Regions from separate parts of the Lactobacillus sp. UMNPBX6 genome, predicted to be linked through region 1. Evidence: predicted binding sites of a transcription regulator. Region 1 holds the regulator's gene; each other region holds the start of a gene.
The links. Region 1 encodes HrcA, which represses chaperone genes, less so after heat shock. Its sites were predicted from a motif close to TTAGCACTCNNNNNNNNNGAGTGCTAA; they were not measured.
Positions count from the first base shown of each region.

Region 2: the regulator HrcA is predicted to act here: its motif matches at 2,711-2,737, upstream of CP357_RS06395 (ATP-dependent Clp protease ATP-binding subunit).
Region 3: the regulator HrcA is predicted to act here: its motif matches at 4,012-4,038, upstream of CP357_RS05285 (Hsp20/alpha crystallin family protein).

Region 1 is NZ_PCZD01000001.1:50,458-56,806, reverse strand. Features, by position in the region: gene dnaK (molecular chaperone DnaK) at 1-910, opposite strand, end outside; gene grpE (nucleotide exchange factor GrpE) at 927-1,508, opposite strand; gene hrcA (heat-inducible transcriptional repressor HrcA) at 1,524-2,573, opposite strand; gene ribF (riboflavin biosynthesis protein RibF) at 2,740-3,702, opposite strand; gene truB (tRNA pseudouridine(55) synthase TruB) at 3,708-4,601, opposite strand; gene CP357_RS00225 (ribosome-binding factor A) at 4,652-5,017, opposite strand; gene infB (translation initiation factor IF-2) at 5,037-6,349, opposite strand, start outside.
Region 2 is NZ_PCZD01000032.1:7,612-13,960, forward strand. Features, by position in the region: gene CP357_RS06390 (DUF1827 family protein) at 52-333, opposite strand; gene CP357_RS06395 (ATP-dependent Clp protease ATP-binding subunit) at 480-2,666, opposite strand; gene CP357_RS06400 (hypothetical protein) at 2,858-3,040, shown strand; gene CP357_RS06405 (phosphocarrier protein HPr) at 3,154-3,420, shown strand; gene ptsP (phosphoenolpyruvate--protein phosphotransferase) at 3,420-5,153, shown strand; gene spx (transcriptional regulator Spx) at 5,384-5,782, shown strand; gene CP357_RS06420 (adaptor protein MecA) at 5,874-6,349, shown strand, end outside.
Region 3 is NZ_PCZD01000023.1:19,962-26,310, forward strand. Features, by position in the region: gene CP357_RS05250 (TPM domain-containing protein) at 1-302, opposite strand, end outside; gene CP357_RS05255 (deaminase) at 292-771, opposite strand; gene trpS (tryptophan--tRNA ligase) at 792-1,814, opposite strand; gene CP357_RS05265 (SOS response-associated peptidase family protein) at 1,941-2,540, shown strand; tRNA gene CP357_RS05270 (tRNA-Gly) at 2,582-2,652, shown strand; gene CP357_RS05275 (CPBP family intramembrane glutamic endopeptidase) at 2,700-3,362, opposite strand; gene greA (transcription elongation factor GreA) at 3,451-3,909, opposite strand; gene CP357_RS05285 (Hsp20/alpha crystallin family protein) at 4,142-4,567, shown strand; gene CP357_RS05290 (C1 family peptidase) at 4,708-6,024, shown strand; gene CP357_RS05295 (IMP dehydrogenase) at 6,100-6,349, opposite strand, start outside.

The DNA.
Region 1 (6,349 bases):
TATCGTTTACAGTTAAACCAGCATCCTTTAATGCATTGTCAAATGGTACCTTAGTCTTTTCAACTAAGTCACTAGTCAATTCATCAAACTTAGCACGGGTAAGGTCAGCTTCAAGGTGTAATGGACCAGCTTCACCAGCAGAAATGAATGGAAGTGAAATGTGAGTTGAAGAAACACCTGACAAGTCTTTCTTAGCCTTTTCAGCAGCATCCTTCAAACGTTGCATAGCCATCTTGTCCTTAGACAAGTCAACGCCATTTTCATCCTTAAAGTTCTTGATCAACCAATCCATGATACGGTTATCAAAGTCATCACCACCAAGGTGAGTATCACCGTTAGTTGATAATACTTGGAAGACACCGTCACCTAATTGAAGAACGGAAACATCGAAAGTACCACCACCAAGGTCGTAAACTAAGACCTTTTCATCTTGGTCTTTGTTTAAACCGAAGGCTAATGCTGAAGCAGTAGGTTCGTTGATAATTCTTTGTACATTCAAACCAGCGATCTTACCAGCATCCTTAGTAGCTTGACGTTGTGCATCATTAAAGTAAGCAGGAACAGTGATAACTGCATCAGTTACCTTTTCACCTAAGTAATCTTCTGAGAACTTCTTGATGTATTGTAAAATAAATGCAGAAATTTCTTGTGGTGTGTATTCCTTGTCACCAACCTTAACCTTGTAATCTGCTTCACCCATGTGACGCTTAATTGAAACAATAGTGTTAGGGTTAGTAATAGCTTGACGCTTAGCTACTTCACCAACTTGAATTTCACCATCTTTAAAAGCTACTACAGATGGAGTAGTACGGTTACCTTCTGGGTTAGTAATAATCTTTGGTTCTTTACCTTCAAGAACTGCAACTGCTGAGTTAGTAGTTCCGAGGTCAATACCAATAACTTTTGACATGTATAAACTTCCTCTCCTATTGAGCAACTACAACCATTGCTGGTCTTAGTGTCCGATCTTTATATTGATATCCTTTTTGTAAAACCTGAACAACGTGATCTTTTTGATCATCATTTTCGGCTGCTACAGTTTGAACAGCTTGATGCAATGTCGGATCAAATTTTACGTCTTCAGCTTCAATCTCAACGATGCCATGTTCTTTCAATGCTTTAGCTAATGAATCAAGCGTCATCTTAACGCCCTTCTTCAGTTGCTTGGAAACATCATCATCGGCTTCTACGCTTAAAGCTCTCTCCAAATTGTCTACAGCAGGCAAAATATCTTTAGCTAAGCTTTGAGATTCATACTTAATAAGTTGAGCTCTTTCTTTTGAATAGCGATTTTGCATATTTTGAATTTCTGCTTCGCTACGAAGATACTTATCTTCAAGCTCCTTATTCTTATCTTTTAAATCAGCCAATTCTTTAGCTAATTTTTCATCATGTTTATCATTTTTTGCTTCCTTACCTTCAGTTGCCTTTTTCTTAACATCCTTAGGTGTTGAAGCATTTTCTTTTTCATCTAAATTCTTTTCACTAGGAAACTCTTCTTTACTCACGGCTAACCTCCTCTATTATTGAAATTTACCGTAATAATCAAGTAACTTCTTGGCTAATTCATTTCTGAAGTATTCTAGAAGCCCTATCATTTGAGAATACGGCATATTTGTTGGCCCAAGTAAAGCTATTGTTCCTTTACCATGGGAGCCGACACTATATTCAGCTGTCAGCAAACTATAATTTTTTAATAAATCATTCGGCAATTCAGATCCTAACTTTACCTTAACTGGGTATTTTTCAGTCTTAGGATCAGCCTTAATATTCATCAAATTAGAAAACAAATTATCTCGATCAATTAATTCATAGAGTGAACGTATATCATTTACATTATTCTCAGTTGTATTGTTCAATAGATTAATTTGTCCATCAACATACATCTGCTCACTAGCCGCATCTTTTAACACGTCTTCAACTAAGCTAAATAATTCGTTAGCATGATCACTACCTAATTCGTTTTTAGCAAGTTCACTTAGCAATGAAACATTAATTTCCTTTAAACTCTTGCCAACTAATTGGTCATTAATCATTCGAACCGCTTTTTCAATTTCTTCACCATGAATATTATGTGGTAAAGCATAAACTTGATTTTGGACATTGCCATCACTCGTCACTAGAATTGCCATCACTTGTCTAGAAGACAGGGGAACAATCCTAAAACCTGTAATTTTAACATCCCTACTCTCAGGTCCTTCAGCAAAAGCAGTGTAATTAGTTAAATCAGATAAAATGCGTGCTGCTTCTTGTACGATTTCATTCACCTGATGAAAAGGTCGATCTAATTGTGTCCCAATCGTGTTATAAACAGACTCTGGCAACTGAAGCGGTTCAACTAAATTATCAAGATAATAACGATATCCATCACTTGACGGAATTCTTCCGCTAGAAGAGTGTGTCTTCTCAATTAAGCCTTGATCTTCTAGGACCGCCATTTCATTTCGAATAGTAGCGCTTGATACTTTAATTGGTAACTGCTTCATCACCGTCTTAGAGCCAACAGGCTCATGCGTTTGTGTGAAGTCTGTAATAATTGTTTTTAAAATAAGCTCTTGACGCTCGGTCAACATAATAATCGCCCTCACTTTTAGCACTCGTAATTCTCAGGTGCTAACAATTAATATGATACTATAAATTAGCAGAAAAACAAGAGGAGTGCTAAAATTTCTTCAAATTATTTTAAAAAATAAAAACTGAAGAACTTCGTTCAAAATTGCTAAGTTCTTCAGCTTCTCGTTACGCATTACTTCGTGCTTCTTGTGCAAAATAATGTTCAATTTCTATTTGGTCTTTCTCTAATTGTTTTTTCAATTCTTCAAGGCCGCTAAATTTAATTTCGCCTCTAGTATATTTATACCATTTAATTTTTATTGGCTGATCATAAATATCCTGTTTAAAATTAAATATATATGATTCAATAAAAATTTGTTCAGGTTGGCCAATCGTTACATTATAACCGACACTAGTCATAGATTCATACCACTTTCCAGCTACCTGCGTTTTAGTGGCATATACTCCTATTTTCGGAATTACCTTATGACTAGCCCAAACTAAATTAGCTGTTGGGAAGCCTAATTTATGGCCATTTCTTTTACCATGACCAACGATCCCGCTCATCACATAATGGTGACCCATTAATTGAAAAGCTAATTCCATCTTACCTTCCCTAATTGCCTGTCTAATTTCAGTTGAACCTATTTTTTTACCATTAAAAATCTGCTTAGGCATAACGACAATTTCAAATCTATCCTTCGCAAATTTTGGTAAATTCTTCATATTAGCAGTCTCTTTAGGACCATATGTATAATCAAATCCAGCTACTACTGTATCTGCATTGAGTTTAATTATTACATTATCTACAAAATTCTGTGCATCTATCTCGCTAAACTTTTTAGTAAATGGCATTACGGCTAGATAATCTACACCTAGTTCTGCCATTTTATCTGCCTTTTCATCTAAAGTTTCTAAATACTTAAAGTCTTTTTTGGCAGCATAAATTTCCTTCGGATGACGATCAAAAGTTAATACTACTAATGGTAATTTCTTTTGATCAGCTATTTTTTTGGCTTTATTGATTAAGCGTTGATGACCTAAATGAACGCCGTCAAAAAAACCTAAGGCTAGAATAGTTTTTGAAGATATGATATTTTCGCTAACTGGATAAGTTAAATGAATGATTTTCACAACTAATCCCTTCATTTCAGTTATTCATTTTGAATCAACATTAAACTTGGGCGATATAATTTTCCCTTATTCTCATAAATCGCCTTGACTTTTTTATTGTACCTTAATGCGACTTTTTTAGCATCTATTTCTAACGAAATACCTGCTCCATTTTTCACTTTAAGCCATTTTCCTTCACTTAGATCAACTTGAGGATAGTCTTTAAAGAAAGCGTCAATTGGTTGAATCAATTCTGCAGCTTTTTCAGGATTCTCTTCAATTTCACTTAACTTAACGGCCTGAGAAATATCAAAACCTGAGCTAGCTACTCTTCTTAAGTAAGTCATAACTGCTGGGCAATTCATTTTCTCGCCCAAATCATTTACTAAGGATCTAACATATGTACCTTTACTACATTTAATTTTAAAATCAAATTCTTCTTGTCCATCTTTTTCATTGAATGTAGGTTTATTGGTTAAATCATATTGTAAAATATCAACTTTACGTTTTGGTCGCTCTACCTCAATACCTTCTCTAGCATACTCATATAAATGCTTACCATTTACCTTTACGGCTGAGTAAATTGGTGGTACTTGTTCTATTTCCCCTAAAAACTCATTCATATGATTCTGAATATCTTCAGAAGTAAATGCCTTGGTTAACTTGGTCTTTTTCAAAACTGTGCCAGTTGAATCATAACTGTCAGTGGCATATCCAAAAAGACCACTACCAATATATTCTTTAGGTCTAGTATGCATAAGTTCAATCAGTTTAGTTGCTTGTCCAATTGCAATAGGTAATACACCTGTTACCTCGGGGTCAAGTGTACCCGCATGTCCAATTTTTCGGATATGCAGAGCTTTGCGTAAATGATAAACTACATCAGCACTAGTCATCCCTTTATCTTTATCGATAACTAAAATTCCATTTAACATAAATAATCCTTTTCTATCTAAACGAAAAAAGCGCCTAAACGGCGCTTTTTTTATTTACTTGCCCGTTCAGCATCTTGCTTTTTAACTTCTGCAATTAAACGGTCAATTTTACTACCATATTTTACTGAATTGTCTCGTTTAAAAATTAATTCAGGGACTTTATAAACGGTTAAAGTTTGTCCTAATAAGTGACGCATCATACCTTTAGCCTTTTCTAGTCCTTCTTGAACTTCTTTTTCCTTATCGGCATTTTCAGTTAAAAGACTATAGTAAACAGTTGCATATGAAAGATCATTCGTACATTCCACTGCAGTGATAGTTACTTCACTCAAACGAGGATCACGAATATTCTTTTGTAAAATTTTGGTTAATTCACGAAGAATTTCTCCTTCAACACGACCAATTCTATGCTTCATGTTTGCCTCCTAAAAATTATTACTTAGGTTCAACTTGTTGCATTTCGTAAACTTCGAATTCGTCGCCGACTTTAATATCGTTGTAGTCTTTGATAGTTAAACCACAATCGTTACCTTGCTTAACTTCTTTGGCATCATCTTTAAATCTCTTAAGTGAAGCAATTTCACCATCGTATTTAACAATACCATCACGAATAACTCTAATTTTGGCGTTATTCTTAACCAATCCCTTATCAACAAAGGAACCAGCAATAGTACCAACCTTAGATACTTTCCAAGTTTCACGAACAGTAAGGTTACCGATAACCTTTTCTTCGTAAGTTGGTTCAAGCATACCCTTCATGGCTGCAGTCACATCATCAATTGCCTTGTAGATGATACTGTACAAACGAATGTCGACGCCTTCAGTTTCAGCTTGACTCTTAGCAGTTGCAGTTGGACGAACATTAAATCCAATGATAAATGCATTAGAAGCACCGGCTAAGGTTACGTCTGACTCATTAATAGCACCTACACCTGAGTGAATGATGTTAACACGAACGCCTTCAACTTCAATCTTTTCAAGAGATTGTTGCAAAGCTTCAACAGAACCTTGAACATCAGCCTTCAAGACAATGTCAACTTCCTTCATATTCTCCTTCTTCATAGTATCGAAGAGGTTATCGAGAGTGACATGTTGAACATTTTCACGAGACTTTTGCAAAGCTTGTTGTGCTCTAGCTTCACCAACTGAACGTGCTGTCTTTTCATCCTTAAATTCAACTAATTTATCAGCTGATTCTGGAACGTCATTCAAACCAGTAATTTCAACTGGTTCAGATGGAGTAGCCTTTTTAACTTGACGACCACGATCGTTAGTCATAGTACGAACACGGCCAAAAGTATCACCAACAACAATTGGATCACCAACATTTAAAGTACCTTGTTGAATCAAAACGTCGGCTACTGGTCCACGACCACGTGATAAGCGAGCTTCAATTACAGTACCAATTGCCATTTCTGTTGGGTTAGCCTTAAGTTCCATCACATCAGCTTGAAGCAAGATCATTTGTAATAAATCATCAACATTTTGACCAGTCTTAGCTGAGATATTTATAAAGATGGTGTCACCACCGTAATCTTCAGGAATTAAATTATATTTCATCAATTCTTCAGTTACGTGTTGTGGGTTAGCACCTGGCTTATCCATCTTGTTAATTGCTACAATAATTGGAACATTGGCGCTCTTAGCGTGGTCAATAGCTTCAACAGTCTGTGGCATAACACCATCATCGGCTGCAACAACTAAGACAACAATATCAGTAATTTCAGCACCACGTGCACGCATGTTTG
Region 2 (6,349 bases), on a different contig from region 1:
CTAGGAAATAAATCCTCTAGACGCTTATTTTTGTGATTAAATTTATTTAATTTACTTGTCGACGTGAATTTCAATGACGTGACGGCTCTTGTCAACGGTTAAAGTATATGAAGAATCGTAATCTTTGATTAATCGTTTGATGACAAATTCAATTTCATCTTCACGGACACGGCGATCATGGTTTTCAAGTGCAATGCCGATTGCATTTTTGCTTTCGGTATAAATTACTGAAGTATTTCCTAATGAATATACTTTAACGTAATTAGCATCGGTAGTATTGAGCTGACTGTGAACCAAGTTAGAATAGTTGTTAGTTACATCGATTAAATGCATGAATTTCACCTGTTTCTTTTAGTTTTTATAACTTAAATTTAGTATACATCAAATTAAGAAGCATCTTTTTATTTTTATTAAATTAAATAAAAAGATGCTACTGATTATTAATCGCAGAATCTTTTTTGAATTATTAATTGGCGTAATTACTCAGCTGTGTTTTCATCGCTAATAACGATCTTATTATCGACAACATCTGCCTTAAGATTCTTGCTATCAGTGTGATCAAGCTTGAAGTCTGCAACGTTATCTTCGATTTCTTCTTGAATTGTTCGACGAAGTGGACGAGCACCTAAAGCAGGGTTGAATCCATCTTCAACTAATTTATCTTTAGCTGCGTCGGTAACATCAATGTACAAACCTTGATCCTTAACCATGTTGTTGGTGTTAGCAAGCATCAAGTCAACAATCTTAAGTAAGTCAGGTTTAGTCAATTCGTTGAATTCAATGACGTCATCAAGACGGTTAAGGAATTCAGGCTTGAAGAATTGACTCATGTTGTTTCTAGCTGATTCATTACTTTCGTCTTCATTTTCAGCAGCGAAACCAACGCTAGCATTCTTGATGCCTTGACCTGCGTTAGAAGTCATGATGATGATTGTATCTTTGAATGAAACAGTTCTACCTTGTGAATCAGTCAAACGACCATCATCTAAGATTTGCAAGAAGAGGTTCAAAACGTCTGGGTGAGCTTTTTCAATTTCGTCAAGCAAAATCAAGCTGTATGGGTTGTGACGAACTTGTTCAGTCAATTGACCAGCTTCTTCGTAGCCAACATAACCAGGAGCTGAACCAATCAACTTAGATACAGAATATTGTTCCATGTATTCAGACATATCGAAACGAATCATGGCATCTTCTGAACCGAACATTTGCTTAGCTAATTGTTTGGCAAGCTCAGTCTTACCAACACCAGTTGGTCCTACGAAGAGGAAAGAACCAATTGGGCGACCTGATTTGTTAAAGCCGATTCTATTACGACGAATTGCACGAGCCACTTTTTCAACTGCCTTATCTTGACCAATGATATGAGCCTTTAAGTCACTGGCTAAGTTTTGCAATTGATTTTCTTCTTGCTTTTGAATATCACCAACAGGGATGCCAGTCTTTTCTTCAACAATCTTATTCATAATCTTGTTGGTGATAACTGGAGACTTGTCTGGATCTACCTTTTGATCTTTAACTTTTTCGTATTTTTCGATTTGGTCGCGGTAGTAGGCTGCCTTTTCGTAATCTTCATTCTTTAAGGCTTCTTCTTTTAGTTGCTCAGCTGCATTGATTCTTTCTTGCATTTTATCCTTATCAATATAAGGAATAGTTAAGTTCATTCTTGAACCAGCTTCATCTAACAAGTCAATGGCTTTGTCAGGTAAAAATCTGTCTTGAATGTAACGAGCTGATAATTTAGCAGCTGCTTCAATTGCATCATCTGTATAATGAACGTGGTGGTAATCTTCGTAGCGTTGTTGAATACCTTTCAGAATCCTAATAGTTTCATCAATAGAAGGTTCTTTTACTTCAACGGGTTGGAATCTACGTGCTAAAGCAGAATCTTTTTCAATGTCGCGATATTCCTTGATAGTAGTAGCACCAACTAATTGGAGTTCACCACGAGCTAAGGCTGGTTTGATGATGTTACCAGCATCCATACCGCCTTCAGCATTACCCGCACCAACAATTTCGTGAATTTCATCAATGAATAAAATGATGTCATCACTTTGTTGTAATTCTTTGATTAATTGCTCCATCCGTTGTTCAAATTGACCACGAATTCCAGTACCTTGAACAAGTGAAACTACATTTAATGATATGATTCTTTTATTTTGTAATTTAGCTGGGACAGAACCATCAACGATTTCTTGTGCTAATCCTTCAACTACGGCTGTTTTACCAACACCTGCTTCACCGATTAAAACAGGGTTGTTTTTAGTTCTTCTATTTAAAATCTCAATTACACGAGCGATTTCTTTATCACGTCCGATAACTGGATCGATTTTTCCTTTTTTAGCAAGAGCAGTTAAATCAGTACCGTATTGGTCAAGGAGACTTTTACCACCTTGATTGCCGTTACCATTTCCTCCGCCCATTTGCATTCTTGGATTATTTCCGTTCATATTATTTGCGGCATTGTTGTTATTTCCGTTTAAAGCGTTGAATAAATCATCAAAGTCGCCAAAAAATTCATTGTTATTATTCATATTTTCTAGATTTCCTTGTTGATTTCTTAATTCTTGATAGCATTGTTGACATAAATCAATTTCTCGGCTTTGGCCATTTACCTTAGTAAAGAGGTGAATGGAGGCTGGCCGTTTATGACAATTTTGACAAAGCAAAATACATGACCGCCTTTCATTTAAGTTGTAACAAAATTATATTATTAGCACTCTTAGTAGTCAAGTGCTAAGCTTTACATTTCTTACTTAATGTAAGAAGCACATAAAATAATAATATTTTTGAAAAATTAACATAAATAGTAGAATAAATAATGAAAAAATTATAAAATTTAAAAAGTGTGGTGATATTCTTGGATTATCAAAAGATTTTAGATCAATTGGTGTCTGGAGAGCTTAAAGAATATAAGGTAGAGCCCGAAGATGCCTTTGATTTACAGAAAACTATTAGAAATTATGGTAAAAGACAATATATTACCGGCAGAGCTGAAAGAGGCGGTGCTATTGTATATACCGCTACGAACACTGACGATTGAATAATGTAAACTGTTACATTATTGTTGTCTAAACTGTAAAAACATGATAATCTAATACCTGAATGGGTATTTATTACCAGTTTAATTTTTTCAATTTAAAGGAGATATTTATAATGGAAAAACGCGATTTTCATATTATTGCAGAAACAGGTATTCATGCACGTCCAGCTACTCTTTTAGTACAAGCTGCTTCAAAGTTCGGTTCAGATGTTAACTTGGAATACAACGGCAAGTCAGTAAACTTGAAGTCAATCATGGGTGTTATGTCACTTGGTGTTGGCCAAAATGCTGATGTTACTATCACTGCTGAAGGTGACGATGAAAAAGACGCATTGGACGCAATTGCTGACACTATGAAAAAAGAAGGTTTAGCTGAATAATGACCAAGACTTTAAAAGGAATTGCTGCTAGTGATGGTATTGCCATTGCTCCAGCATATCTTCTTGTGGAGCCTGATCTTTCATTTTCAAAGTCTTCAGTTGATGATGTTGAAGCTGAAGTAGCTCGTTACAAGGATGCTATTAAGACTTCAACTACTGAAGTTGAAAAGATTCGTGATGTTGCCAAGAAGAGCTTGGGTGAAGAAGAATCTCAAGTTTTTGAAGCTCACTTAATGATTTTGAATGATCCAGAATTTACTGGTGCCATTGAGAATGAAATTAAGGATTCAAAGATCAATGCAGAAGCTGCATTAGATGAAACTGCACAAAAGTTCATCCAAATTTTTGAAAGTATGACTGATAATCCTTACATGCAAGAACGTGCTGCCGATGTACGCGATGTTTCTAAGCGTATTATGGCTCACTTACTTGGTAAGGAATTACCAAACCCAGCTTCAATTGACCATGAAGTAATCGTTGTTGCTCATGATTTGACTCCAAGTGATACTGCACAACTTAACAAGAAATACGTTAAGGGCTTTATTACTGATATTGGTGGTCGTACTGCTCACTCAGCAATCATGGCACGTTCACTTGAATTACCAGCTGTAGTTGGTACTGATTCAATTACTAAGGACGTTAAGAACGGCGACATGTTAATTGATGATGGTCTTGATGGTGTAGCTATTATTGATCCTAGTGATGATCAAGTAGCTGACTACAAGAAGAAGGGTGAAGCTTTCTTAAAGCAAAAGGCTGAATGGAAGAAATTGAAGGATGAACCTTCAGTAACTGCCGATGGTAAGCAATTTACTATTGCAGCCAACATCGGTACTCCTAATGATATGCCAGGTGTACATGAAAACGGTGCAGAAGCTGTTGGTTTGTACAGAACTGAATTCTTGTACATGGATTCATCAAACTTCCCAACTGAAGATGATCAATTCGAAGCTTACAAGAAAGTTATCGAAGGCATGAACGGCAAGCAAGTTATCATCAGAACAATGGATATTGGTGGTGACAAGCATCTAGATTACTGGGACCTGCCAGATGAAATGAACCCATTCTTAGGTGTACGTGCTATTCGTCTTTCACTTAAGAACGAAAAGATTTTCCGTACCCAATTAAGAGCTTTGCTTCGTGCATCAGCATACGGTAAGCTTGGTATTATGTTCCCAATGATTGGTACATTGGCTGAACTTCGTCAAGCTAAGGCTATCTTAAATGATGAAAAGCAAAAGCTTGTTGAAAAGGGCGTTAAGATCGGTGACGACTTGCAAGTTGGTATGATGATCGAAGTTCCTGCAGCTGCTGTTTTAGCAGATCAATTCGCTAAGGAAGTTGACTTCTTCTCAATTGGTACTAACGACTTGATCCAATACACTATGGCTGCTGACCGTGGTAACGATAACCTATCATACTTGTACCAACCATATAACCCATCAGTACTTCGTTTGATTAAGCACACTATTGATTCTGCTCATGAAAATGGTATTTGGTGTGGTATGTGTGGTGAAGCTGCCGGTGATAACACCATGTTCCCAATTTTACTTTCAATGGGACTTGATGAATACTCAATGAGTGCAACTTCAATCTTACGTATCAGAAGCTTAATGAAGAAGTTTGATACTAAGGATCTTAAGGAATTGGCTAACGAGGCATGCTTCGTTTCAGAAACTGCTGAAGAAAATGAAAAGTTAGTTAATGACATAATGAAGAAGATCAACAAATAAATTCATATTTTGAATTGAGAAAAGAGACCGAAAGGTCTCTTTTTTCATATTTAAATATTTTAAACAAAACATACAATTTCTTCACAAATAATTCACGTTTTATCTTTAGAATATAAAGAGAAGTTAACATAAAAGATAAAATTAGTACTTACAAAAAAGAAGTTAGTATGTTATACTAATAGTAAGATTAAGAATGTATACAAATATTTGTTCTGAGGAGCGTGATTTTTATGGTAGATTTATATGTTTCGCCTAGTTGTACTTCATGTCGTAAGGCACGAGCTTGGCTTGAAAAGCATGATATTCCATTTAAGGAAAGAAACATTTTTTCGGAGCCTTTGACTAAAAAAGAGATATTAAAAATTCTACGTATGACTGAAAATGGTACTGAAGAAATCATTTCTACCCGCTCAAGAGCTTTTCAACAATTAAAAATAAATTTGGATGATTTATCAATTGATCAGTTACTTGATTTAGTAGAAAAGAATCCAAGCTTGTTAAGAAGACCAATTATTATGGATGATCGTCGACTTCAAGTAGGATATAATGAAGACGAAATTCGTCGTTTCTTACCACGTAAGGTTCGTCGATTAGAATTGGCTGAAGCCCAAAAAATTGCAGATTTATAATATGGAAGAGTGTTAGTAATGATGCTAACACTTTTATTTTAGATAAAAAATAGGCTACAATAGGTTATATAATTCGTGGAGGAGATATCCTGTGCAAGTAGATCATATCAATGAAAATACAATAAGAGTTAGAATTAATAAAAATGAATTAGCTCATCGTGGATTGAAGGTTTTAGATTTATTGGGGGATAAACAAAAAATACAGCAATTCTTCTACTCCATTCTTTCAGAGGTAGATACTGATCATACCTTTACTCAAGGAGTACCTGTAACTTTTCAGGTAATGCCTAACAATGGCGGTCTTGACTTGATGATTACCAAGATTAAGCCTGACGATGCTGATAATCTCCGTCAAATGATAGAGCCAATGAATAGTGAGACTAATCAAACACAGGCAGAGCCCGATTCAAGAAGAAGTTTCTTTGACCTTGATCCGAAAGATGATGTAAATACTGAACTTGATCCAATAAAAGAAGAAAAGCTTGAATCATCTAATCAGGAGAACGCAGTTAATATTCAATATTGGAAATTCCAAAATCATCATTCCTACAGCTTTGATGAGTTAGG
Region 3 (6,349 bases), on a different contig from region 1:
AAGTCTTTGCTTGAAAAGATTTGCACATTGCGCTTCTTTTCTTTTTGACCTACCACAATAAAAACAGTACGTTTAGAATGATTTAACGCCTTTGGTGTTAAATTCTTGAGTTTCTTTACTGTAATTACTGCTATTTGCGGTTGCTCTTTAGTCTGCAAATAACGATTATTCTTTTCTTTAATTAAAGTCTTAGTCTCTTTGTCTAAAATATGGACATGATCTTCAATATTAGGTTGCACAAATCCTGTCATCGTCATAAAGACGGCTAACAGGCCAAATAACCAAATAAATCTAGTTTTCATCTTCTTCAAGTTTATGAGCCAAGCTTTCCACATATTTCCGATCGATTTTAATTTGCTCATATAGTACCCCGCAATCATGAAGCAACTGCATTGCTAACGGATTATCACGATAATCAAAGTAATAATTGATTTTCTTTACACCGGCTTGAAGCAAAGACTTGCAGCAATTATAACAAGGGAAATGAGTCACATATATTTCCGTATCATCAGTTGATACGCCAAATTTAGCACATTGGATGATCGCGTTCATTTCGGAATGAATAGTTCGAACACAGTGCCCATCTACCATTTGATGACCTACCTCATCACAATGTGGTTGTCCGGATACCGATCCATTATACCCCGTGCCAATAATACGATTATCTTTAACCAAAACACTACCAACTAGAGCTCTGTTGCAGGTGGAGCGCTGAGCTATCACTAGTGCCTGCATCATGAAATATTGTTTCCAAGGAATTCGATCGTGCATGAACTTACCTCTGCTTATTCTTATCTATTCTTAAAGTAGTTCAAACCAATAGCATCACGAACTTGTTCTAAGGTTTCATTAGCTACTGTATTTGCCTTCTTTGAACCTTCTAAAAGCATTTCATAAATTGCATCCTCATCTTGAGCGTACTTTTCACGGCGTTCACGAATAGGTGCAAGTTCTGCTTCAAGTACTTTGTTTAAGTAACGTTTAATTTTAACATCGCCTAACCCGCCTTTTTGGTATTCTGCCTTAAGTTCTGCTACCTTATCCTTATCTGGATCAAAGACATCAAGGTAAGTAAAGACAGTGTTACCTTCAACCTTACCTGGATCTTCAACGTGAATATGATTTGGATCGGTGTACATTGACATAACTTTCTTTTGAACGGTCTTAGCATCATCTGACAAATAAATGCAGTTACCAAGTGATTTAGACATCTTAGCATTACCATCAAGACCTGGAAGACGACCAGAACCCTTTGGTGGGAAGTAGCCCTTTGGTTCAACCAAAATATCAGTGTTGTAAACACGGTTAAAGGTTCTTACAATCTCACGAGTTTGTTCAAGCATTGGTTCTTGGTCATCCCCAACAGGAACGATAGTAGCCTTAAAAGCAGTAATATCTGCAGCTTGAGAAACTGGGTAATTTAAGAAGCCAACTGGGATTGAATCTTTGAAATCCTTTTGCTTAATTTCAGTCTTAACAGTTGGGTTTCTTTCAAGACGTGCTACAGTTACTAAGTCCATGTAGTAAGAAGTTAATTCAAACAAAGCTGGAATTTGTGATTGAACATAAATTGTTGATTTACTTGGATCAATGCCTACAGCTAAGTAGTCTAATGCTACTTGAATTAAACTGTTACGAATCTTTTCTGGGTTACGAGCATTATCTGTCAACGCTTGAGTATCAGCAATCATGATATAAGGATCGTACTTGCCAGAATTTTGCAATTTTACTCTATTTTTAAGTGAGCCAATATAGTGACCAATGTGAAGTTTGCCAGTTGGACGATCACCGGTTAATAAAATTTCTTTTGCCATAACTTCTACTCTTTTCTAATTTTATTTTATACTCTTTGCTTTTTTATTTTATTTCTTATGTTAATGACCTAATTTTAACAAAATTTAAGCTATGATTAAACTATCACCAATGAAAGGAAACAAGACATGTGTAATCACTTTCGGATACCCGATTTAATGCAAATAAAAAAATATCTGACTGAAGACCTCGCTTTACCATTAACCGATCCAAAAATCGAAATAAAGCAACAAGATATTTTTCCAAATCAAACTGCGCCAGTCTTGCTCTATCAAGACAATAAATTGCAGCTCGTCAATAAAAACTGGGGCTATCCTAGTCCAGTAGATTCCAAAAAGCCGATGTTTAACGCCAGAATAGAGCGTTTTTATGAAAATAAGCCTTCTATGTGGGATCGTTCTTTTGCTAGACAACGCTGTTTAATTTTAAGTAGCGATTTTTTTGAATATGCTAAAACTACATACCAAGGAGCTAATGGCAAAAAATATCATGAACGCTACCGCTTTAAAACGGCTAATCCCATCACATTAATTGCAGGGATTTATGATCAAAATAATTTTTCTATGGTTACTACCGCTCCTAATAAAGACATAGCTCCCATTCATAACCGCATGCCACTAATCATTGAACCTGGCGAACTGCGTAGATGGCTTTTTCAAAACTTTACCAGTTTGGTTGATCGCAGCAATATTGACCTAAAAGTACAAAAAGAGCCACATCAAAAATAATTGGTTTATTAATTAAAAGCATGATAGAATAAAGAAGTATCGCGGGTATAGTTAAATGGTAGAACGACAGCTTCCCAAGCTGTAGATGCGGGTTCGATTCACGCTATCCGCTTTTTTTGTACAAAAAACGGATGAGATTTTTTCTCATCCGTTTATTTTTTACGCCATGATAACGGTTAAAATGCCACTAATGATAGCCAAATAAATCGGCATCCAGAGCGTTTGTGTATAAAGATAACTCCAGGCAAATAGCCCGCCATAGATAATCTCAATCACAATCAACAAAAGTGAACTTTGAAAGTTTAACAAACTAAAAATAATTCCTGAAACAATGATTCCTGTTACTGCAACTTGAGTAGTACTTCTGCGAAAAGCATAATTAAACAAAAATCCTGTTGCAAGGAATTCTTGCAGAATTGGTAAGATAATTCCTTGTACTAAGATCAAAAACCAAAACATGTCAACTGATTCATTTTTTAAATAAATCAATTGAAAGTCATAATGTGGAATCTTTTCATATGCTTGTAAATACGATATAAGAATTCGAGTAGCCGTGATTGCCAAAGTAAGCAACATTACCGTAGAAAAACTGCCTAGCCATGGTAATTTAAAATCTCGAGCAAAAAAACGTTGTTCGCGATTAAAGCGATAAACATAAAATAATAAAATCATTGCTGCAACAAGGCAAAACAAAATCAAATCCCAAACATGCAATGGCGTCTTCCTAGTCACTAGCTTAACGACTGCAAAGACGATAACATACCCTACCAAGTACACTGCATAGCGGATAACGTTTCCCTCTCTCGATTCTGGCGTATTCAAAATTTTCACTCCTACTCTGGATTGTATCCTACAAAATCAATATTATACCAAAAAAATACAGTTTATTAAATACAGATAGGGCGTCCGCTTACTTCACTTCTACAATAGTCACCTTATATTCTCCAGCTGGGGCTTCGACTGTGGCAACGATACCTGCCTCTTGCTTCATAATTGCTTGACCTAAAGGTGAATCAAAGGAGATTTTGCCATCGGCCAAATCCGCCTCCATCCGTCCGACGATCTTATATTCTTCTGTTTCATCATCATCAAATTTAAGAACTACGGTCTTACCCAAATCTACTTTGCCATCATCCTTAGTTTCGACAATTTCTGCGTACTTTAATTGCTTACCTAAATAACGCAGACGACTCTGCAAGTGTCCAAGGTCCCTTTTAGCCTCTGTATATTCAGTATTTTCTGATAAATCGCCTAGAGCTCGCGCAGCTTGTAAAATCTTTATTCTGCGAGGACGATCTTTCTTTAAACGTGCAATTTCATCTTCAATTTGTTTATAGCCTTCTGGCGTCATTTTTTGAAAATATACCATGATTTAACACCTTATCAATTCGTTCATTCATTTTTCTTTTTAATTATACAAAAGTTATCCACAAGTGTTAAACGTTGATTTACTAAAGTTTTTATTCATAAATTAGCACTATATACTTTCAAGTGCTAAATAGTTTAATTTATTTTGAAACTGACTACAATAATCAGTGTAAGGAAAAAAACGAGTCCTTACGAATTAAAGAGCAAATAAAAATTGAAAGGAAGTTTTCAATATGGCAAACGATATGATGAATCGTCGCAATGATATGATGGATGCAATGAACGACTGGTTTGGTTTCCCAAGAAACTTCTTTGATGACACTGAAATTGAAAACATCATGCAATCAGATGTTGCCGAAACAGACAAAGACTATACCGTTAAGATCGATATGCCTGGTATGAACAAAGAGGACATCAACGTTAACTACAAAGATGGTCTTTTAACAGTTGCTGGCAGCAGAAAATCATTTAAGGATACAAGTGACAAGGATAAGAACATTATTCATAAAGAAAGAAGCGAAGGTCGCATTTCAAGAAGCTATAGATTACCAAATATAGTTGCAAGTGAGATCCATGCAAAGTATGATAATGGTGTATTGACTATCATCTTGCCAAAGCAAAATGCTGGTGATGATAGCAATTCTATCCATATTGATTAATTTATTAGATTAAGCAAGAGGTCTAATAAGTTACGGATATAATTCTCTGAAGCGAGTTCATGATTGAACCCGCTTTTATTTTGGCTTAAAATAGACTTAATTTAAGAAAAAATTAAAAATGAGAAAAGGAGATTTTTTTAATGGCTCATGAATTAACTGTGCAGGAACTGGAAAAGTTTTCTGCCGATTTTAATAAAAATCCTAAAAACGAAGTCGTTGCTCGTGCTGCTCAACGTAGCGGTGTACTTGAAGCTTCTTACAATGACCGCGTTCAAAGCGAATTAACCCGCGTTTTTTCAACTGAACTTGATACTGATAATGTTACCAACCAAAAGCACTCAGGTCGTTGCTGGTTATTTGCCACATTAAACGTTTTACGTCATGAATTCGGCAAGAAATACAAGGCAAAGGATTTTACTTTCTCACAAGCTTACAACTTCTTCTGGGACAAGATTGAACGTGCCAACATGTTCTACAACCGTATTTTGGACAGTGCTGACATGCCACTTGATTCTCGCCAAGTTAAAAGTGATTTAGACTTTGCTGGTGCAGATGGTGGTCAATTCCAAATGGCTGCTGCATTAGTTGAAAAATACGGTGTTGTTCCTTCATACGCTATGCCTGAAACTTTCAACACTAACGATACTACTGGCTTTGCGACTGCATTAGGCGACAAGCTTAAGAAAGATGCTTTGGTTCTTCGTCACCTTAAGCAATATGGTAAAGACGATGAAATCGAAAAGACCCGTGAAAAGTTCTTGAGCGAAGTTTACCAAATGACTGCTATTGCCGTAGGTGAACCACCTAAGAAATTTGACCTTGAATACCGTGACGACGACAAGAAGTATCACTTAGAAAAAGACTTAACTCCACTTGAATTCTTGCACAAGTACATGGGCGACGTTGACTTTGACGACTACGTTGTTTTAACTAACGCTCCAGATCACGAATATGGCAAGCTTTATGGTTTACCAGCAGAAGACAACGTTTCTGGTTCACTCAGAATTAAGCTTTTGAACGTGCCAATGGAATACTTGACCGCTGCTTCAATTGCCCAATTAAAGGATGGCGAAGCTGTTTGGTTTGGTAACGATGTTCTTCGTCAAATGGACCGCAAGACTGGTTACCTTGACACTAACCTTTACAAATTAGACGACTTATTCGGCGTTGATCTTAAGATGTCAAAGGCTGACAGATTAAAGACCGGTGTCGGCGAAGTTTCTCACGCCATGACTTTAGTTGGTGTTGATGAAGACAACGGTGAAGTTCGTCAATGGAAAGTTGAAAACTCATGGGGCGACAAGTCAGGTTCCAAGGGCTTCTACGTAATGAACAACGAATGGTTCAACGACTACGTATACGAAGTTGTTGTTCACAAGAAGTATTTGACTGACAAGCAAAAGGAATTAGCTGAAGGCCCAATCACTGATCTTCCCGCATGGGACTCACTTGCTTAATTATTTAAGATAAACGAAAAAGACTTAATCTAGCAGCAAATGTCTAGATTAAGTCTTTTTTTAATCCTTTTTCTTCTACTTATAATTTGGAGCAGCCTTAGTCATTTGGACATCATGTGGATGTGATTCACGCAAACCTGCATTAGTGATTTGAACAAATTGTGCCTTTTCAATCAACTCAGGAATATTTGCGGCACCACAGTAACCCATACCAGAGCGAAGTCCCCCATCAATTTGGAAGACTACATCACTCACGTCGCCCTTGTACTCTACACGAGCTTCAACACCTTCTGGCACCAATTTATTAGCTTCGTTAACGCCGCCT